Regions from separate parts of the Candidatus Pantoea soli genome, predicted to be linked through region 3. Evidence: predicted binding sites of a transcription regulator. Region 3 holds the regulator's gene; each other region holds the start of a gene.
The links. The regulator PurR, encoded in region 3, represses purine synthesis genes. The targets are predictions, from matches to a motif close to CANGCAAACGTTTGCNTG.

Region 1 (7,399 bases), 1.4 Mb from region 3:
TGCGGCAGAGATCCAGCCAAACGCAGAGAAGATCAGCCCCCTTTCCATCGGTGTGAAGCGCTATTCACCGGCAATGGCGGTGGCGGCAACTGACCGGTTGGTGCGATCCATCTGGTTGATGATGATAGTGATAAACACCAGGCCGGGCATCAGAAAGCGCGTGCGTCCCGCGCGGGCAGCGTGCGGGCCAGTGGGCTGTATGGTCATAAGGCAATGCTCCTGTCACAGCAAAATGTTTCTTTAATGGAAACGTGCGGTGCCGCATCCGGCACAGGCTGTGCCGGTAACTTTGCGATCGCGGCGAGGCTAAATCCGCCGTCTTAACGAACTTTTTGCTAATTTCATAATCAGACCATCACGCAGAGTAATGTGTTTTGGGTTTCGCCATAGTGGCGACCTGCAAATTGAACCTTTCAAGGAGGACTTTCGTGAAACTGAAAGCACTGGCGCTGGCCGCCGCAATGAGTACGGGCGCACTGTCCGGCCTGGTCCAGGCAGGTGAGGTACCCGAGGGGCCGCATGTCGTGACTTCCGGTCAGGCCAGCGTGGATGCCCGTCCGGATATGGCCACACTCTCCATCGTGGTAAATGTTTCGTCGAAAGACGCAGCGGATGCCAAGAAACAGGCGGACGATCGCGTTGCACAATACTTTGATTTCCTGCAGAAAAACGGTATCGAAAAGAAAGATATTGATGCAGCGAATCTGAGCACGCAGCCAGAGTACGACTACACCAAAGACGGCAAATCGGTACTGAAAGGATACCGTGCGGTCCGTCAGGTGCAGGTGACGCTGCGCCAGCTGGACAAGCTGAATGAGCTACTGGATGGCGCGCTGAAATCGGGCCTGAATGAGATCCGCAGCGTGGAGCTGGGCGTGGCCAATGCTGACAGCTACAAAGATCAGGCGCGTAAAGCGGCAATCGCCAATGCCACCCAGCAGGCAAATGCGCTGGCGGAGGGCTTCAACGCGAAGCTGGGCCCGGTGTTTAGTATCCGTTATCACGTCGCAAACTATCAGCCAATGCCAATGGCGCGCATGTACAAAGCCGCAGGCGCGGCGGCCGATACCACCGCACAGCAGACTTATGAGCAGCAAAGCATTCATTTCGACGATCAGGTCGACGTGGTGTTTGAAATCAAACCGAATGCTGCGCAGTAATCTAAAACTGTGAACACCAGCGGCGCAATAAAGCGCCGCTAAATACTTTCTGTACTGTTTATCTGCAGTTTGTCCGCGTTCCATGGAGAGTAACGTGCCTGAAATAGCCAGTGCGCAGCGCTGCAGTTTATTTTTGGGAGAGCTGGATAACGACGTAATCGGGATTCGCGGATGAGTATAATGACACCACGTTATCTGAATCCTCTTTTCGCCAGCACTCAGCAGAGGTATCGCATGTGGCCTGTGGCTTATAGCCTGCCAATTGCAGCCAGCTTTTAAGCTTTTCCGTCTCGGAGGTTCCATCAAATCTGATGCCATAAAGTCTTTTTCGGGCATCATGATTGCTGATGTACTGAAAGCTATAAGTGGAGGAAATACGCGGCATCATTTTAAATAATTCAGGAGTATAATATTCATATTCACGCTTGTCATTTTGGCTATAGTAAGCGCTACTGGCTAATTCCATTTCAAAATAGGGTCGCCATAAGAAAGCGAAAGTAATCACCAGGGCGATAATAAATAATAAAGCAGCTTTCATCTTCACAAACGCATCCTTCCATTGCCCGCACCTACAACAACAAAGGTTTTATCCCGCTGTGGAAGAATAACATTGCCGGATAAAAAGTCATTATAAGGCACAATAGTTAATATAAAGGGAGGAAGCATACCCTTTTGCGGCCGTGCATGAGGAAATTTATCCGGAGCAGGAAATAGCAAAGGCGTGAAGTCTTTAACTTTGAAAGAGCCTGTTTTTCCATAATGATCCCATCGCTTTAATGCCTCTTGTTTGCTGACGGGTTTTAACATGGGAAATGGATTTTGTACCGATACTACCCGATAAAAACCCAAAAGATCGGAAACCAAATCTTCGCCACTGTATCCGCTATCGGTGACCCGATTGACGGGAAAGCTATCCTGAAAAGCTTCAAAAGTTCGTGCCATCGTCATCATCATTGCCAGCGCAATAGATTTTTGCTCCCAGTCTGGACGGCCATGTTTAATCCGCCAGGTAATTACCTTACCCGCGCGAATTAAGCCATAAGGGGAAGACATGCCTTGTGAGTAGGTAACATCGTAATACTTATTCCCTGAAGATTCACCCTGACGAATACTGCGCATTACCGTGCGAATATCGTCGCCGCGGGCATGGCCCAGGTCAATCCAGCCCAATACTTCAGTATATACCAGGCCTCCACGGGCAAAGGCAGCTTCCCGTCCATCAATGATATCCTTTCTTTCACTCATATTTTATCTCGCTTTTTCATCATCGCTGCTGCTTACTCAAGGTGGCAGGAAAGTCTCAAATACAGGCAGAGCGGCGCAGGAGAATACGAGACATGTCTCGATTTAAATCGCAGACATTCATAAAGCTAATAAGGGCGGATTTCAGATAGTTTTCGCTGTATGTGGCACTGATAAAAAAAGAATCTGGCCGCAGAGATGGCAGAAAATATCGCTATCGGGTATGACGTGATGAGAGACGGGCGTAGTGCTGTACGCCCTGCTGGTACGATATGGAAACCTGAGCGGCTAAAGGTTTATACGGTCACCGCATCCTGGCGCAGCACGCGGTGCCCATGCGCAATCAGCGCATCGGTTACGCTGCGCATCAGGCGGCTTTCCGGCGCGAAGCGGTGCCAGTAAAGCATACGGCGCTGATACAGACCCGGCGTCAAATCCACCAGTTCACCCTGCGCCAGTTCGCGCTCAATCTGCAGGTGCGGAATCATGCAGCACACTGAACCCTGACGCGCCAGCTGCACAAAGGCTTCAGATGAATTGACGATGTGGCAGGGAACGCTGCCCGGCGACAAATCAAAATTCTGCTGCAAAAACGCCTGGTGCATATCGTCCAGATGATCAAACGCAACGGCGGGCGCTTTGAGCAGTGCCGAACGCGTTACGCCATTGGGAAAGTAGCGCGCCGCAAAATCCGGTGAGGCGCAGAACAGGTAATCCAGCGCACCCAGCTGATCCACCAGGCAGCTCGGCAGCGGCTGCGGCTGAATACTCACCGCGCCCACAACTTCACCACGGCGCAGGCGCTCCTGGGTGCGGGTTTCGTCTTCCACCTGCAGATTCAGGCGCACCGGGGAATCCGCCAGCACATCTTTCAGCGCAGGCAGCAGCCAGGTGGCCAGACTGTCGGCGTTAACGGCCAGCGACAGCAGCAGCGGCGTCGTGCCCCCGTTGTCATCACCCAGCCACTCCTCTTCCAGCAGTTCAACCTGGTGCAGCAGCGCCAGCAATTTTTGCCCCTGTTCGGTAGGGCGCGGCGGTACGGTGCGCACCAGCAGCGGCTGTCCAAACAAATTTTCCAGCTGCTTGATACGCTGCGAGACGGCAGACTGCGTAATACATAATTTCTGGGCGGCGCGCTCAAAACCGCGCTCGCGAATGACTGCATCCAGCGCCTGAAGCGTTCGATAATCCGGGCGTTTCATTGTTGTTCTCTCTCGTTCAGGGTGGAAAGTACTATGCCATAAAAGCGTCAGCCTGTGCGGTCAGCTCTTTTTTGCGGGCTGGCTTCCAAAGGCGAAAACCGGGGGCTAACAGTCGCGCATTTTCACGGCGCCTTGTTTTATACTACGCGCACTTCGATGTCGCACAGGTTTTAAACATACCATGACCCAGGATGAACTAAAAAAAGCGGTTGGTTGGGCAGCGCTGCAGTATGTGCAGCCGGGCACCCTTGTTGGCGTAGGCACCGGTTCAACGGCCGCGCATTTCATTGATGCGCTCGCGACCATCAAACATCAGATTGAAGGCGCGGTGTCCAGTTCAGAAGCCTCCACGGCGAAGCTGATCTCCCTGGGCATTCCGGTGTTTGACCTGAACAATGTGGATGCGCTGTCGGTCTACGTGGACGGTGCCGATGAAATCAACCCGCAGATGCAGATGATCAAAGGCGGTGGTGCTGCACTGACGCGGGAAAAAATTATCGCTGCGGTGGCAAAAACCTTTGTCTGCATTGCCGATGCCTCTAAAGAGGTGGATATCCTTGGGCGTTTTCCTCTGCCGGTAGAGGTGATTCCAATGGCGCGCTCCTACGTGGCGCGGGAACTGGTGAAGCTGGGCGGCCAGCCGGAGTATCGCCAGCATGTCGTAACGGACAACGGCAACATTATTCTCGACGTGCATAATCTGCGCATCCTTGACCCTGTTGCACTGGAAACACGCATTAACGCGCTGCCCGGCGTAGTGACTGTGGGTCTGTTCGCTTCGCGCGGGGCGGATGTGGCGCTGATTGGTACAGCGCAGGGGGTAAAAACCCTGACGCGCTAAGGGCACTGGCGCGACATTGCGCGCCAGTTATTTCCGGCTGCAAAACATCTTTTCTTGCGGTGATGAAATTTGGTGACTTATGTCACAAATAGGTCATCAACAGCAGGTTCGTACTTCGCGTCTCACGCATATCACGATTTTGTATGGATTTGTGCTGTCCCGGCGCGGGCGCATGCTGGCGCGCAGGCAATCGTTTGTATTGCCGCGCCTGAAAATTTTGATATTTTGACAGAAGGCTGGCTTATGACAGTCCTCGTTGAATTCTGAATAGGGTCGGGAAATGGCAAAGGTATCACTGGAAAAAGACAAGATTAAGTTCCTGCTGGTGGAAGGCGTTCACCAGAGTGCGCTGGATAACCTGCGCGCTGCAGGTTACACCAATATCGAATTCCACAAAGGCGCGCTGGATGCAGAATCCCTGAAATCCTCCATTCGCGATGCGCACTTTATTGGTATCCGTTCCCGTACCCAACTGACCGAAGAGATCTTCGCTGCGGCTGAAAAACTGGTCGCGGTCGGCTGCTTCTGTATCGGTACTAACCAGGTTGATCTCAACGCTGCGGCAAAGCGCGGCGTGCCGGTTTTCAACGCACCCTTCTCCAATACCCGTTCGGTTGCAGAACTGGTGATTGGCGAAATGCTGCTGATGCTGCGCGGTATTCCGGAAGCCAATGCCAAAGCGCACCGGGGTATCTGGAACAAAGTAGCCACCGGTTCTTATGAAGCGCGGGGTAAAAAGCTCGGTATCATCGGCTATGGCCACATCGGGATGCAGTTGGGCGTGCTGGCAGAAAGCCTGGGTATGCATGTGTTCTTCTATGACATTGAGAATAAACTGCCGCTGGGCAATGCCACGCAGGTGCGCCATCTCTCTGATTTGCTGAACATGAGCGATGTCGTCAGCCTGCACGTGCCGGAAACGGCGTCAACGCAGAATATGATTGGTGCGGAAGAGCTGGCGCTGATGAAGCCTGGCGCACTGCTGATTAACGCAGCACGCGGGACGGTGATTGATATTCCGGCGCTGTGCCATGCGCTCTCCAGCAAACATCTGGCCGGTGCCGCTATTGACGTGTTCCCGGTTGAACCGGCCACCAATAGCGATCCTTTCAACTCACCGCTGTGTGAATTTGATAACGTTATCCTGACGCCACATATTGGCGGCTCCACGCAGGAGGCACAGGAGAATATCGGTCTGGAAGTCTCCGGCAAGCTGGCAAAATACTCCGACAACGGTTCAACGCTGTCAGCGGTGAATTTCCCGGAAGTTTCGCTGCCCATGCACGCAGCCAGCGCCAGCCGCCTGCTGCACATTCATGAAAACCGTCCGGGGATCCTGACAGCGATCAACCAGATCTTTGCCGAGCAGGGCATTAACATCGCGGCGCAGTATCTGCAGACCTCGCCGATCATGGGCTACGTGGTGATCGATATTGATGCGGAAGAAGAGGTGGCGGAGAAAGCGCTGCAGCTGATGAAGGCCATTCCAGGCACCATCCGCGCCCGTCTGCTCTACTGATGATTCAGGGCGCTGCGGCGCCCTTTTTATTTGCCTGGCGTTTCCCACTGCCATAGCCCTGACGGCGTCAGAATCGCCGGCAGCGGCACATCCCACTCTGCCACTGGCAGCTTCTCCACGCGCTGACAATCATGTGCAATACCCACCGGCAGGCATCCGTGCTGTGACCAGTTTTGCAGCGTGCGATCGTAAAAGCCTCCGCCCATGCCCAGCCGTTGTCCGTCATCGTCAAACGCCACCAGCGGCACCAGCATCACATCCAGCGCATCCAGCGTGGCCATTTGGGTGATATCCAGCGGCGGCTCCGGGATGCGCAGACGGTTAGGGCGCAGTTCGGTTTCCGGCGTATAGCGCATAAACAGCAGATGGCCGGAAGCAAACGGATGTAGCACCGGCAGGTAGACCTGTTTTTTCTGCTGCCACAGTTTGGCAATCAGCGGGCGGGTATTGAGTTCGCCATCCACAGAGAGAAACAGCGCAATACGGCTGGCCTGTGAGACAGGGGCAAAATTCAGGGCATGTTCGGCCAGCAAATCGGCGGCCTGTTCCTGCTGCTGGGATGTCAGATTGCGGCGCAGATGACGCACGTGCTGACGAATATCCTGACGATCGAGAAGAGTAGGTGCTGACATGATGTCCCCGGCTGATAAGGCAGTGGTCTGCCACTTTATCACACCGGGAATAACAGAATGGAACTAAGAGGAGATCTCCGAGATGCCGCCGCAGGCTGTAACCCTTGAACCCTTGGTTCAAGGTGAGTATGCCGTCGTAACCATCAGGCTTCTCGGACGGACCGAGCATGCTCACAGGCTACAGAGCGTCACACTCTGTTGGTATGAAATATCGGCTCAGGGGACTGGCCCGCTTGCAAACATCTCAGAGAAAATTGACTTCACCGTCACTCTGACACGAGAACCATGAAGTATTATTCGAATTTAGGGCCCTGGCGTTCGGTTATGCGACCTTGCTCAACTAATGCCTGTTCAATGGTCTGCTGCAGCATACGGATACGTTGTTCCATGTTGGCTGCATAGTCGCGCGTCTTACCTTTTTCCTGCGCCAGCTCGTGGCAGATGTTTAACGCGGCGATGAACACCAGTTGCTCTGTATTTGTGACTCTAGTGCGAACTTTTAAATCTTGCAACCGTTGATTGAGATCCTCTGCGGCCAGATTCAGCGCATCTTGCTGTTCAGGCGGACAATTCACTCTCAATGAACGACCAAAAATCTGAATATCTACCGGTTGTGCAGACATGCCACCATCCTGACTGATTACTTCGTTCGCATCTCCCTTACCTGTCAATGGGTTGGGAGGTGCGCAACTATATAGACCCGCGTGATAAGTTACAACCCCTTTTCTGGAAACCCTGAGGCACCTGGTGGTAGCATAACACGAACTTATTCTGCCAACGACGACCAAAGCTTATGTCTTTAC
Region 2 (7,399 bases), 1.7 Mb from region 3:
TCAGGTGGCGCGTCGCCAGTTCGCCCCCCAGCAGCGCGTTATCCTGAATAATGTCGCCACGGCCTTCAAACGGCGCCCAGTCCATCATGACCATGGGCACCGAAGGATAGCGGTTGAGGATCGCTGCTGACGGCAGATGCGTTTCCGTGCACATCATCAGTAAACCATCTACGCGCTTCTGCATCAGCGTTTCGAGGCTGCGATTCATTCGCTCCTCGTCGCCTTCGGTATTGCACAGGATCAGGCTGTAGCCGCGTTCGTAACAGCTGTTCTCCACGCCGCGCACCACTTCCGAATAGAACGGGTTGCTGCTGGCGGTCAGCAGCATGCCGATGGTGCGGGTCTGTTTGATTTTCAGGCTGCGCGCCAGCGCTGAGGGCGCATAATTCAGCTCGCCTATGGCCTGCTCGACTTTTTCCCGCACCTGTTCGCTGACAAAGCGATTATTGTTGATGACGTGCGAGACCGTGGAGGTGGAGACGCCCGCCAGACGGGCGACATCTTTCATGGTAGCCAAGCGCTTAACCCTGTTGCTGCAGGAAAGCATCAATCTCGGTACGCCACGGCACCGAGGGTTGTGCGCCCGGACGCGTTACGGCAATCGCCGCCGCCGCGTGCGCAAAACGCACCGCATCCGGCATCGGCTTCTCTTCCAGTCGCGCGGTAATGAAAGCACCGTTGAAGGTGTCACCGGCGGCGATGGTGTCAACGGCTTCGACCGGGAAGCCCGGAATGCGTTCACCTCGCCCCTGCTCGCTCAGCCACACGCCGCGCCGCCCCAGCGTAATCAGAACCGTTGGAATACCTTTATCGTGCAGTACCTGCGCAGCCCGTGCCGCATCGTCATCGCTGTTTACCGCAATGCCGGTGAGAATTTCGACCTCGGTTTCGTTGGGCGTAATAATATCAACCAGCGCCAGCAGCTCATCGGCGAGCTGCGTAGCCGGCGCCGGATTCAGGATCACCTGGGTCTGATGCGCGCGGGCTATTCTGGCGGCAGCCAGCACGCTTTCCAGCGGGGATTCCAGCTGCATCAGCAGCGCATCGGCTTCACCGATAACCTGCTGATGACGCGCTACGCAGGCGGGTGTCAGCGCCGCGTTAGCACCGGAATAGATGCCAATACTGTTTTCGCCTTCGCCGTTGACGAAGATCATCGCTACCCCGGTGGCTTCACCCGCCACGGTCTCCACCGGCGTGATGTCTATCCGGTCCTGCTGCAGCTGCTGACGAATGCGTTCGCCGATGTCATCCGCTCCGACGCAGGCAATAAACGCAATCCCGGCACCGGCGCGTCCGGCCGCCACCGCCTGGTTGGCACCTTTGCCACCAAAGGCAATCTGATACTGTTTCCCGATCACCGTTTCGCCCGGACGGGGAAAATGTGCGAGATTAAGAATGTGATCGGCGTTGATACTGCCGAGGACCGCCAGTTTTGCGCGTGTGCTCATAGGGAGTAATCCAGGAAAGTGCGCCACCCGAAGGTGGCGCGTTGCCATGCTTTTCTTTGGTTTTTATTTGGTGACAAGCTTCAGGTCAACCGGGTTGATGGCCTGCACTTTTTCACCCTTCAGAACTTTGTCTGCGGTATCCACGCCAATCATACCAATCTTGTCCGGCATCTGTGCAACCGTTGCGGTCAGTTTGCCGGACTCCACCGCTTTGATGCCGTCTGCGGTGCCATCAAAGCCCACCACCAGCACATCGCTTTTGCCCGCCGTCTGCAGCGCACGCAGGGCACCCAGCGCCATTTCGTCGTTCTGAGCAAACACCGCCTGCACATCCGGATGCGCCTGCAGCAGGTTCTGCATGACGTTCAGACCTTTGGTACGGTCAAAATCCGCCGGCTGGCTGGCCAGTATCTGGAATTTGTGCGCATCGGCAGCCTGTTTGAAACCTTCACCGCGCTCGCGCGCGGCGGACGTCCCGGCAATGCCCTGCAGCTCAATGATTTTCGCGCCATCACCCAGTTTTTTCGCGATGAAGTCACCGGCCATCTTGCCGCCGAAGCGGTTATCAGACGCCACGTGACTCACCACGGTGCCCTGCGCAGCCATGCGGTCCAGCGTGATCACCGGGATTTTCGCCTGGTTCGCCATCTTCACGGCGTTACCCACGGCATCGGAATCCGTCGGGTTGATCAGCAGCAGTTTGGTGCCGCGCACTGTCAGATCCTGCACGTTTGCCAGCTCTTTGGCCGGGTTATTCTGCGAATCCAGCACCACCAGGTTGTAACCCAGCTTATCCGCTTCTTTCTGTGCGCCATCTTTCAGAGAGACAAAGAACGGGTTATTCAGGGTTGAAACCACCAGTGCGATAGTGTCCTTTGCCATCGCGCCGGCACTCAGGGTGGCGCCAAGGATGACGGCCAATGCGGTTAACTTTTTCATTTATATAATCCTGTGTGAAGGTCAGAGTTATTTACTGCTTTTGTTATCCACCAGCACCGCCAGCAGAATGACGACAGCTTTTACAATCATCTGGTAGTAAGACGAGACGCCCATCAGGTTCAGGCCGTTGTTCAGGAAGCCGAGGATCAGCGCACCAATCAGCGTGCCCATGATGCGTCCTTTGCCGCCAGCCAGACTGGTGCCGCCCAGCACTACCGCGGCGATGGCATCCAGTTCATAACCGGTCCCAGCCGTCGGCTGCGCCGAAGAGAGACGCGCCACTTCGATGGTGCCCGCCAGTGAAGCCAGCAGGCCGCACAGTGAATAGACAATGATTTTGACGCGATTGACGTTAATGCCGGAGAGGCGCGTCGCCGCTTCGTTGCCGCCCAGCGCGTAGATATAACGCCCCAGACGCGTGTGGTGCAGCATGTACCACGCCAGCGCGAATACGCCAGCCATCAGCCATACCGGCGTAGGAATGCCCAGCGGACGGCCGATACCAAACCAGCCGAACAGATCGGCATTGTCACTGAAGCCGGTGTTGATCGGGCTGCCGTTGGTATACACCATAGTGACGCCACGCAGCAGCAGCATCATCACCAGCGTCGCGATAAAGGCCTGCACCTTGCCGCGCGCGACGATCACGCCCGTTACCGCACCAATGGCCGCCCCCAGCGCCAGCGAGGCAGCCACCGCCACCAGCGCGTTGACTTCCAGCCCGACAATTGACGCCGCCACCGCACCGGTTAATGCCAGCAGCGATCCCACGGATAAATCAATACCTGAGGTCAGGATCACCAGCGTCATCCCTACCGCCATTATGGCGTTGACGGAAGTCTGCTGCAGAATGTTGAACATATTGGCCAGCGTAAAGAAATTCGGGCTCTGGCTGGCCACCACCGCAATCAGCACAATCAGCGCAATCAGCGATTTCTGCTCCAGCAGCCAGGCTTTACTGAACCAGCGACGGCTGGCGGGTAAGGTTTGGGTACTCATACGACTAAATCCTCACTGTGTTGCTTACCGACTGCCGCCGCCATCAGGGATTCCTGGGTAGCCTGCTCGCGGGAAAATTCGCCACTCAGGTGGCCTTCATGCATCACCAGGATGCGGTCACTCATGCCCAGCACTTCCGGCATTTCTGACGACACCAGAATGATGCTCAGCCCTTCGGCTTTAAACTGGTTAATCAGCTGATAAATTTCTTTTTTTGCTCCAACGTCCACGCCGCGCGTTGGCTCATCAAGGATCAGCACATCCGGCCGCGTCATCAGACCGCGCGCAATGGCCACTTTCTGCTGGTTTCCGCCGGAAAGCAGGCCAATCGGCTGCATCATAGACGGGGTTTTGACGTTAAACAGGCGGATAAAATCGCCCACTGCCAGCTGCTCTTCGGCATGTTTCAGGCGGCCATCGCCGCGGCTGAAGTAGCGCAGCGCAGTAAGCGACATGTTCTCTTTGACCGACATGCCAAGCACCAGACCATCACGCTTGCGGTCTTCGGAGATGTAGACGATGCCGCAGGCCAGGCCATCCTGCGGTGAACGCGTGATAATATCGCGACCGTTGAGCGTCACTTTGCCGTGTGTACGCGGCAGCGCGCCGTACAGCACTTTCATCAGCTCGGTGCGTCCGGCGCCCATCAGGCCGGAAATCCCCAGAATTTCACCTTTACGCAGGGTAAAACTGACATTGTCCACGCCGGGGCCGCTCAGGTTTTCCACCTTCAGACGGATATCGCCCGGGGCTTGATCGATATGCGGATACTGATCCTCCAGCTTGCGGCCAACCATCATCTCGATCAGGCTCTCTTCGCTCAGATCGCTTACCGCGCGCTCGGCAATAAACTGGCCATCGCGAAAGACGGTCACGTCATCACAAATCTCGAAAATCTCTTTCATGCGATGCGAGATATACACGATGCCGCAGCCCTGCGCTTTCAACTCGTTAATCACCCGAAACAGTGACAGCGTTTCGGTATCGGTCAGGGCATCGGTCGGTTCATCCATGATGATGACCTGCGATTTAAAGCTGAGCACTTTGGCGATTTCCACCATCTGCTGGTCGCCAATCGACAGATCACCCACCAGCTTATGGCTGCTGAAACGCAGATTCAGACGCTTCAGCAATGCCTCTGCTTCGGCATGCATCTTTTTCCAGTCGATACGGCCAAAGCGGTTAACCCATTCACGGCCGAGAAAAATGTTCTCTGCCACGCTGAGTTGCGGGATCAGGTTCAGCTCCTGATGGATAATGCCGATACCCGCTTCCTGAGACGCTTTCGGCCCGGAGAAGGTGACTTCGTTACCCAGCCAGCGCAGCGAACCGGCGTCCCGGCTGTAGATGCCGGTCAGCACTTTCATCATGGTGGATTTGCCGGCGCCATTTTCGCCTACCAGCGCCATCACCCGGCCGGGATAAACCGCCAGCGAAGCCCCATTCAGCGCTTTCACGCCAGGAAACGCTTTTTCAATCCCCGAGAGTTGCAATAACGGTTGCATAGCGGCCTCAGAATGTGACGCCCGCGCTCAGGATGACATTCGCATACGGAGAGCACTCTCCGCTGCGAATGACCGCCTGACTGCGCTGAGTATGTTGTTTGAACTGTTCATGGCTGGTGTAACTGATGGTGATGCGATTTCCCTGGTGCTGTTGCAAGGCTTCGAGCACGGCGAGCAGCTGGTTGTGGAGCGCCGGATTATGCTGCTGAATCTCTTCGGCAATCAGTGCGCTTTCTACCTGCATCTCCTGCGTGATGACGTTCACCACCTGGATGAAATCGGGCGTTCCCGGCGTCAGCGCCAGATCGATGCGCTGGGGCCCTGCCGGAATCGGCAAACCGGCATCGGCAATTGTCAGCGTATCGGTATGCCCGAGACGGGCAATCACATGCGAGACTTCAGCGTTCAGTAAGCGACCTTTTTTCATTTCTTCCACTCCACAGCGAAACGTTTCGCTGTCCGGGAGTGTATAAAATGCGTGCGGCAACTCAATCGCGGTATCACGGAAATGTGATCGCTATCGAAACGTTTCGCTTACCGTGGCAGAAATTTGCGTTTGGTACGCTGATGCAGCGCTGAAGCGACAGCCACCGGGCGTGAGGGAACCGATTGGACAAAGGCGTATAGCGACTGCCGGACCAGAGGCAAACCGGCAGCGCAACAGGTTTGCCGCGGGTGAAGAACGTGGCGCGGCATGCGCCTGACGTTCAGCTGCAGAGGGCGCGCGTCACCCTGAAAGCGTGACACGCGGACATCAGATTTCGACCTGGGTGCCCAGCTCGATAACGCGGTTTGGCGGGATCTCAAACTGATCGGGCGCGCGCAGGGCATTGCGCTGCAGAGCAAGGAACAGTTTGCCGCGCAGACGCAGATACCACGGCCGTTTGCCGATGATCAGCGATTCATGCGACATAAAGAATGACGTTTCCATCATGCGGCAGTTCAGACCTTCCAGGCCGCAGCGGTGGAAAATCTCTTCTACATTTGGCGTCTCACGCCAGCCATAACTTGCCACCACGCGCCAGAAGGTCGGCGACAGCTGCTCAATGGTTACGCGACGTACGTTGTGCACGTAAGGTGCATCTTCGGTACGAAGCGTCAGCAGCACCACGCGCTCATGCAGCACTTTGTTGTGCTTGAGGTTATGCAGCATGGCAAAAGGAATGACATTCAGCGCCCGCGACATATACACCGCCGTTCCCGGCACGCGTACCGGCGGCGATTTTTCCAGTGAGGCAATCATCGCCTCCAGAGAGTTGCCGTGCTCGTGCATGCGACGCAGCAGGCGGAAGCGCTCGCTTTTCCAGGTCGTCATGATGATGAACATCATCAGCGCCAGCGTCAGCGGCAGCCAGCCACCGGAGAACACTTTGATCAGGTTTGCTGAGAACAGAGAAACGTCAATGCACAGCATCCCCAGCAGGATCAGCAGCACCAGATAGCGGTTCCAGTGCCAGTTCTGAATCGCCACCGTGGCACAGAGAATGGCGGTCAGCACCATGGTGCCCGTTACCGCGATGCCGTAAGCGGCGGCAAGGTTGCTGGAGTGCTCAAAGCCGACAATCACAATGACCACGGCGAAATAGAGCAGCCAGTTAATCACCGGGATATAAATCTGTCCCGACTCCTCTTCGGAGGTGTGCACGATACGCATCGGCGGCAGATAGCCCAGACGCACCGCCTGGCGCGTCAGCGAGAACACGCCGGAGATCACCGCCTGCGAGGCAATGACCGTGGCTAACGTCGCCAGAATCAGCATCGGAATCAGCATCCAGTCCGGTGCCAGCAGAAAGAAGGGGTTTTTGATCGCTTCCGGATGCAGCAGCAGCAGCGCACCCTGACCAAAATAGTTCAGCACCAGCGACGGCAGCACCACCACGAACCACGCCAGGCGAATCGGGAATTTACCGAAGTGGCCCATATCGGCATAGAGTGCCTCCACCCCGGTAATCGCCAGTACTACCGCGCCCAGCGCAAAGAACGAAACGGTTTTGTACTGCACAAAGAAATGCAGCGCCCAGTAAGGATTCATCGCGTGCAGCACATCCGGATTACCGGCAATGCTGCGGGCGCCGAGCACGGCCAGCACGATAAACCACAGCAGCATAACCGGCGCGAACAGCTTGCCGACAATGCCGGTGCCGTGTTTCTGGATGATAAACAACAGCGTCAGAACGGCAATGGCCAGCGGCACAATATAGGTATCAAGGCTGGGCGCGGCTATCTCCAGCCCTTCAATGGCGGAGAGCACGGAAACGGCCGGGGTGATCACCACTTCGCCGTAGAAGAAGCTGCCGCCGATCAGACCCATGATCACCAGTATCGCGGTGGCACGTGCGCCGGTATTGCGGCCTGCCAGTGACATCAGGGTCAGAATGCCGCCTTCGCCGGCGTTATCTGCGCGCATCACATAGCTAATGTACTTCAGCGAGACCACCAGAATCAGCAGCCAGAAAATCAGCGAAAGAAAGCCAAAGACGGCTTCGCGTTCTACGCCAAAACCGA
Region 3 (7,399 bases):
CCGTTCGCCACTTTTGATACCGCGGCGCTTAGCGGTCTGGTGCTGGGGCAAACGGTGCTGGCAAAAGCCTGTATTGCGGCGGGAATGGCGTTTGACAGCACGCAGGCGCACTCTGCCCTGTATGACACCGAGCAGACAGCCATCCTGTTTTGTGAGCTGGTGAATCGCTGGAAACGTCTGGGCGGCTGGCCGCTGGCGATGCAGGAAGCACCGGCCGAAGACGACGCCGCCCTCTGACTGCGCAGAAAAGAAAAAGGCCGACAGAGGTCGGCCTTTATAGCGCTTTCGCTTCGCTTATTCCGCTTCTTTGTGTTTCTCAGCGGTCTCTTTGATCAGTGGCTGCAGTTCGCCACGCTGGAACATTTCGACGATGATGTCGCAGCCGCCGACCAGTTCACCATCCACCCACAGCTGCGGGAATGTTGGCCAGTTAGCGTACTTAGGTAATTCAGCACGGATATCCGGATTCTGCAGGATATCCACATACGCGAAGCGCTCACCACAGGCAGACAGCGCCTGCACCGCCTGCGCAGAGAAGCCGCAGCTTGGCAGCTTTGGCGACCCTTTCATATACAGCAGGATCGGGTTTTCTGCGATCTGGCGCTGAATTTTTTCAACAGTACTCATTTTTGCCTTCCTTAATCCTTCACTTCGTGTTTGTTTATTGTAGCGACTTCGCCCCGCGACTGAAAACGGGATTTTGCCCCGCGACAGTGCGATCGCCATCTTTGTTAAGCGGATGACTGAACGATAACATTTTCATATCATTAACAGGCATTAATCAATTAATAATTAGCAATAATTTCGCTGGCTTAACCGGCTGAAATCGCTCATTTTTGCCACAAATTCAGTGCCGTAACAGATTAATGGAAAAAGCCCTTACCTTTTAGAAAAAAAGTGGATTAGAATTGCCCTGGCTCTGATTTTTGATCAGATTTTTCTAACTTTTCCGCAGCCTGTGCCTGAGCAGCCTGCTTAACCTGTAACCGGACTATGCGTTTACTGATTACGCTTTTCATACTGGCTTTTGCCCAACTGTTCGTTAATGTGGCTTCTGCATCCCCGCACACGCCGGTTAATGCCAGTCTGCAGAAGACTGAGAAAAAAAGTGCGCGTGACGATGAGCGCCGCAAGCGACGTCCGGTGAAGACCACCACAAAAAAATCCCGTCTGACGTCGGTGCAGAAATTTAAACTAAAAAAGCAGCAGAAAACCGCCACCGCACTGCAGAAAACCACCAGCCGTCGCGCCCCCCTGAAACTCAGCGGTAAAAAATATGGTCATCAGCGCCTGGCGAAAGCCGCTGCCGCGGCAGAGGCCGATGACGAGGTTCAGGGCCTGACCGGCATTAAAATGAGCAAGTCTCACCGCCTGCGCTATCAGAAAGCGCGTGAAACGGCGATGAATAAACTGATGGGACAGCTGGGTAAGCCTTATCAGTGGGGCGGCACCTCGCCGCATACCGGTTTCGATTGCAGCGGTTTGGTGTGGTACGCCTATAAAGACCTCGTCAAATTCAAACTGCCGCGCACCGCCAATGAAATGTATCATCTGCGCGATGCGGCCCCGATCAAACGCGAGCTGCTGGAGAAAGGCGATCTGGTCTTCTTCCGCATTAATAACCGCGGTGCTGCCGATCACGTCGGCGTCTATCTGGGCAACGGCAAGTTCATTCAGTCGCCGCGTACCGGTAAAGATATTCAAATCAGTGCGCTAAGCGAAGATTACTGGCAGAAACACTATGTAGGCGCGCGCCGCATGATGACACCTAAAACCATTCGCTAAGCGTTGCGTTGCGCAAGCAAGCAAAGAAAAGCCGGCGGCTGTTGCTCAGCGCCGGCTTTTTTATTAGTGCAGAATTGCCGTAAAACTGAAGGCCACAATCATCATCAGCGCCGCGACCGTGGTCATTAACGCCAGCTTCATCTCCGTACTCATCCTTGCTCCATAGCCACACTGTTATCATGGTTAAAGAATTTTCGCACAGCAACCGGCAAAAATCTCGTGTTATCCGCGCCAGCTTGCTAGAATCGCCGCCTTTCGTTGCGCAACAGGTTTTGCGCATGCTGCATTGACAGCCTGCGAACGCGTTTTCTTTGCCCCTGAAACGCCGGTTTTCCGGCCAAAACGGGGTAAAATACCCTTCGCAGACGCAAACGTTTAACAATATACTTATCAGTAAGTTGCGATAAGCCCAGGAGTACCATTCAGATGGCAACAATTAAAGATGTGGCGAAACGCGCCGGTGTCTCAACCACCACGGTTTCGCATGTCATCAACAAAACGCGCTTCGTTGCTGAAGAGACGCGCAACGCCGTATGGGAAGCGATCAAAGCACTGCACTATTCACCCAGCGCCGTGGCGCGCAGTCTGAAGGTGAACCACACCAAAACGCTGGGGCTGCTGGCCACCTCCAGCGAAGCGCCCTATTTTGCCGAGATTATCGAAGCGGTGGAAAATCACTGTTTTGACCGCGGTTATACCCTGATCCTCGGTAACGCGCATAACGACCTGCAAAAACAGCGCGCCTATCTGTCGATGATGGCGCAAAAACGCGTGGACGGGCTGCTGGTGATGTGCTCAGAGTATCCGGACGATCTGCTGCAGATGCTGGAAGAGAACCGTAACATTCCCATGGTGGTGATGGACTGGGGCGAATCGCGCGGCGATTTTACCGATACCGTGCAGGATAATGCGTTTCACGGCGGCTATCTCGCCGGACGCTATCTGATTGAGCGCGGCCACCGTGATATCGGGGCGATTCCGGGCCAGATGGAACGCAATACCGGGGGCGGACGCCACGCTGGTTTTTTACAGGCGATGCATGAAGCGGGCATTACCGTGCGTCAGGAGTGGATTGTGCAGGGCGACTTTGAGCCGGAATCCGGTTATCAGGCGATGCAGCAGATCCTCAACCAGAAGCAGCGCCCTACTGCCGTGTTCTGCGGCGGTGACATCATGGCGATGGGCGCAATCTGTGCGGCTGATGAGATGGGGCTGCGCGTGCCGCAGGATATTTCCGTCATCGGTTACGATAACGTGCGCAACGCGCGCTACTTCACGCCCGCGCTGACCACGGTCCATCAGCCCAAAGCCCAGCTGGGGGAAAAAGCGCTTGAGATGCTGCTGGATCGCATTACCAGCAAGCGCGAAGAGCCGCAAACCATTGAAGTGCAGCCTACGCTGATTGAACGCCGTTCGGTCGCGGATGGCCCGTTCCGCGACTATCGCCGTTAAGTGCGCGTCTCGCTGAGCCATTCCTGGTTCAGCGTTTCCGCATCCCCCAGATAACTCAGCAGCCAGTCCAGCGCCGGTGAGTCACCCTGTTCTGACCAGCTGACACAGCAGGGGCTGTCCGGAAAAGCCTGCGGCAGCGTCAGTTCCGTCAGGGCGCCGCTGTCCAGCAGCGGCCGCGCTAAATGGCCGGGGATCATGCCCACGCACAAGCCGGCCTGCAGACAGTCCAGCCCGGTTTCCCACTCCGGCACCACCAGCCGGCGCTGGTTATCCAGCGTCCAGGTCATGCGGCGCGGTAAGGCGCGCGAGGTGTCTTCCAGCACCAGCGACGGCCAGGCGCGCAGCGTCTCGTCGTCAAGCTGTGTGCTGCCAGCCAGCGGGTGATCGGGGCTGACCACGCAGCGCCAGTTAAGCGCCCCCATATCCTGAAAGGCAAAACGACCGCCCACCGGAATCGCCTGCGTCGCGCCAATCGCCACGTCAACGCGCCCGTCAGCCAGCGCATCCCACACGCCGTTGAACACTTCGTAACTGATGATCAACTCCATATCGGGAAAATGACGATAAAAATCCTTCACCAGCTGTCGCGTACGCTGCGGTTTGACAATGCAGTCCACGGCGATACTCAGCTGACCGCGCCAGCCGTTGGCCAGCTGCTGACACTGGCGGCGGGTTGCCAGCATTTTTTTGATAACAGATCGTCCTTCGCGCACAAAATGCTCGCCAGCCGGCGTCAGCACCACTTCCCGGTGCTGGCGTTCAAACAGCGGCACCGCCAGCCAGCTTTCCAGCTGGCGCACGGTATAGCTGATGGCAGAAGGCACGCGGTGCAGCTCCTGCGCTGCGGCGCTGAAGCTGCCCGTGCGCGCAACCGCATCGGCCACTTCCAAAGCGTATTCAGACCACATTTTTTTGCCTGCAAAAATTTTGATAGCACAATGCAAATATTAGCGTTTCACAAAGCTGGCTGCACCCTTTTACACTGCCCGCCGTTCACCCTGTCGAATGAGAATCACTATGTTGTCATCAAAAGGATTTCTGCCCTATCTGGCCGTGCTGAGTATGCTTGGCTTTCTCGCCACGGATATGTATCTGCCAGCGTTTGGCGATATGCAGCGCGATTTCGCGACCGCCCCCGGTACCATCAGTGCCAGCCTCAGTGTGTTCCTGGGCGGCTTTGCCTGTGCTCAGGTATTGTGGGGTGCCCTGTCAGACCGCATTGGCCGCAAACCGGTGCTGCTGGCTGGCCTGACGCTGTTTGCCGTCAGTTGCCTCGCGATGTTGTGGGTCAGCGATGTCTGGCTGATGCTGGCGCTGCGCTTTATCCAGGCGGTTGGCGTGTGTGCGGCAGCGGTGAGCTGGCAGGCGCTGGTGGTCGATCGCTATCCGAAAGCGCAGGCCAATAAAGTGTTCGCCACGATTATGCCCCTGGTTGCGCTCTCACCGGCGCTGGCACCGCTGCTGGGTGCCTGGCTGATGAATCATTTTGACTGGCGTACGATTTTTCTGGTGCTGGCGCTGGTGACCGGCGTGCTGCTATGCGGCACGCTGCGCCTGCGCGCGCCTGCGCCGCAGCAGCGCGATCGGGGCGAGCAGCCCGGCTGGCTCACGCTGCTCGCTGCCCGGGTTTACAGCGGTAATGTGCTGATTTACTCCGCCTGTTCAGCCAGCTTTTTTGCCTGGCTGACCGGTTCCCCCTTTATCCTCGCTGCGGCGGGGCTGAGTCCGGCTGACATCGGCCTGAGCTACATTCCGCAGACCATCGCCTTCCTCGTCGGCGGCTTTGGCTGCCGCGCGCTGCTGAATCGTTTTCAGGGTGCACAGCTGCTGCCGTGGCTGCTGCTGGTTTACAGCCTGAGCATCATCAGCCTGTTCGCCGTGGCGCTGCTGCCTGCGCCACCACTGGCTGGCCTGCTGCTACCGTTCTGTGGTATGGCGCTGGCTAACGGCGCGATTTACCCGATTGTGGTTGCCAGCGCGCTGGCCCCGTTCCCACAGGCCACCGGCAAAGCGGCCGGCCTGCAGAACCTGCTGCAGCTTGGTCTCTGTTTTCTGGCCAGCCTGATTGTCTCATCCGGCCTGCAACATGCGCTGTATCACACTACACTGGTAATGGTGATCACTGTCGCACTGGCGTGGGCAGGCTATCTCTGGCAACGTACCGCTGTCGCACAAAGTGACGTTGCTGACCCTGCCCGCCCCTGCGAAGATACGCTTTGATGCAACGCTTATCGTTAGCATGATAACGATAAGCCGTTGAATATTGACCCACGTGAGCATATACTCGGTGGGTCAGCATTTCTGTAACAAATCAATAACATAATTGCCTTATTTATTCGCGACTCTGTCGCTGGGATGGCGTCTGCGCGGGCATCTTTCTGCGATGCTGTGCCGGACATTTCTGTTGAGATCTCTACCTCTGTAAAACGTCGACTATCTGGCGCACGGATCTTCCGTGAGTTCTCTCACAGGCCTGGGGAATTTGACTATTCTCTTTCTCAGGTTTAAATCGGAAAGGTGATGGAGAAGCTATGAGTTCATCGTGTATAGAAGAAGTGAGCCTTGAAGAAAACCAATGGTTTCGTATCGCCCATGAGCTGCTGGAGCGGGCAGATATCCACATCAATGGCACACGCCCCTGGGATATTCAGGTAAAACATCCGGATTTTTTTAAACGGGTCCTGCAGGAGGGATCGCTGGGCCTTGGCGAGAGTTACATGGACGGCTGGTGGGAGTGTGAGCGTCTCGACATGTTCTTCCATCGGGCGCTGAAGCATCATCTGGATAAACAGCTTCCCCACCATTTCAAAGATACCCTGCGCATCGCCGCAGCGCGCCTGACCAACCTGCAGTCGAAAAAGCGCGCCTGGATTGTGGGTAAAGAGCATTACGACCTGGGCAATGACCTGTTCGCCCTGATGCTGGATCCCTTCATGCAATACTCCTGCGGCTACTGGAAAAGCGCTGAGACGCTGGAGCAGGCGCAGCAGGCAAAACTTGATATGATTTGCCGCAAGCTGCAGCTGGCGCCGGGCATGACGCTGCTGGATATCGGCTGCGGCTGGGGCGGTCTGGCGGAGTTTGCCGCGCGCCATTACGGCGTTAAAGTGCATGGCGTCACTATTTCCGCTGAACAGCAGCGCATGGCGCAACAGCGCTGTGCCGGGCTGGACGTCACCATCCTGCTGCAGGATTATCGCGATCTGAATCAGCAGTTCGACCGCATCGTTTCAGTGGGCATGTTTGAGCACGTCGGGCCGAAAAATTACGCCACCTATTTTGACGTGGTCGATCGCAACCTGAAGCCGGACGGCCTGTTCCTGCTGCACACCATTGGTGCTATCCGGACAGATATGAATGTGGACCCGTGGATCGATAAGTATATTTTCCCCAACGGCTGCCTGCCGTCGGTGCGCCAGATTGCCGATGCCAGCGAATCGCATTTTATCATGGAAGACTGGCACAACTTCGGTGCTGACTACGACACCACGCTGATGGCCTGGCACACGCGCTTCCAGGCGGCGTGGCCGCAGCTGGCGGAAAAGTACGGCGAGCGCTTTAAACGCATGTTCACCTACTACCTCAATGCCTGCGCGGGCGCCTTTCGGGCGCGCGATATTCAGCTGTGGCAGGTGGTGTTCAGTCGCGGTACGGAAGGCGGACTGCGCGTTGCGCGCTAGTCGCAGCATTCACATGAATAAAGGCGCGGGGAGCGCCTTTTTTTATGGCGTTTATTCCGCCGCATCCGGCTGAATCTGTGACATCATCGCCGCCGCATCGCGCTGAGCCAGCACGCGCTCAACGGTATCGACAATCGCCTGGGTGTGCGGATCGATTTCGATGTTCACGCGGTGCCCCAGCTTTTTGGCGCCAAGCGTGGTGCGCTCCAGCGTTTCCGGGATCAGATGCACACAGAATTTGCTTTTTGTCACATCGCCCACCGTCAGGCTGATGCCGTCAATGCCGACAAACCCTTTGTGCAGAATATATTTCATCTGCGCGGCGTCCTGTAATTTAAACCAGATTTCACGGTTATTTTCCGACTGGATAATTTTACAGATTTCCGCCGTGGTCATAATATGGCCGGACATCAGATGGCCACCAATTTCATCGCTGAATTTCGCTGCGCGCTCAATATTCACCACATCGCCGGTGGCTAATT

Region 1: serA (phosphoglycerate dehydrogenase) is a predicted target of PurR. The motif match lies at 4,629-4,646, and genes of this name have one in related genera.
Region 2: rbsD (D-ribose pyranase) is a predicted target of PurR. The motif match lies at 5,335-5,352, and genes of this name have one in related genera.

What each region holds. Positions count from the first base shown of each region.
Region 1 covers NZ_CP032702.1:3,017,498-3,024,896, reverse strand. Annotated here, with positions in the region: gene D8B20_RS14065 (MFS transporter) at 1-48, opposite strand, end outside; gene D8B20_RS21840 (hypothetical protein) at 61-207, opposite strand; gene D8B20_RS14060 (oxidative stress defense protein) at 429-1,160, shown strand; gene D8B20_RS14055 (hypothetical protein) at 1,288-1,698, opposite strand; gene D8B20_RS14050 (hypothetical protein) at 1,701-2,405, opposite strand; gene D8B20_RS14045 (LysR family transcriptional regulator ArgP) at 2,699-3,604, opposite strand; gene rpiA (ribose-5-phosphate isomerase RpiA) at 3,786-4,445, shown strand; gene serA (phosphoglycerate dehydrogenase) at 4,726-5,964, shown strand; gene D8B20_RS14030 (5-formyltetrahydrofolate cyclo-ligase) at 5,991-6,596, opposite strand; RNA gene ssrS (6S RNA) at 6,667-6,850, opposite strand; gene zapA (cell division protein ZapA) at 6,890-7,219, opposite strand; gene D8B20_RS14015 (YecA/YgfB family protein) at 7,390-7,399, shown strand, end outside.
Region 2 covers NZ_CP032702.1:3,714,874-3,722,272, forward strand. Annotated here, with positions in the region: gene rbsR (ribose operon transcriptional repressor RbsR) at 1-517, opposite strand, end outside; gene rbsK (ribokinase) at 522-1,451, opposite strand; gene rbsB (ribose ABC transporter substrate-binding protein RbsB) at 1,515-2,390, opposite strand; gene rbsC (ribose ABC transporter permease) at 2,418-3,389, opposite strand; gene rbsA (ribose ABC transporter ATP-binding protein RbsA) at 3,386-4,894, opposite strand; gene rbsD (D-ribose pyranase) at 4,902-5,321, opposite strand; gene kup (low affinity potassium transporter Kup) at 5,649-7,399, opposite strand, start outside.
Region 3 covers NZ_CP032702.1:1,657,252-1,664,650, reverse strand. Annotated here, with positions in the region: gene rnt (ribonuclease T) at 1-237, shown strand, start outside; gene D8B20_RS07770 (Grx4 family monothiol glutaredoxin) at 295-627, opposite strand; gene D8B20_RS07765 (C40 family peptidase) at 994-1,785, shown strand; gene cydH (cytochrome bd-I oxidase subunit CydH) at 1,849-1,938, opposite strand; gene purR (HTH-type transcriptional repressor PurR) at 2,212-3,237, shown strand; gene punR (DNA-binding transcriptional activator PunR) at 3,234-4,145, opposite strand; gene punC (purine nucleoside transporter PunC) at 4,255-5,457, shown strand; gene cfa (cyclopropane fatty acyl phospholipid synthase) at 5,769-6,917, shown strand; gene D8B20_RS07735 (riboflavin synthase subunit alpha) at 6,969-7,399, opposite strand, start outside.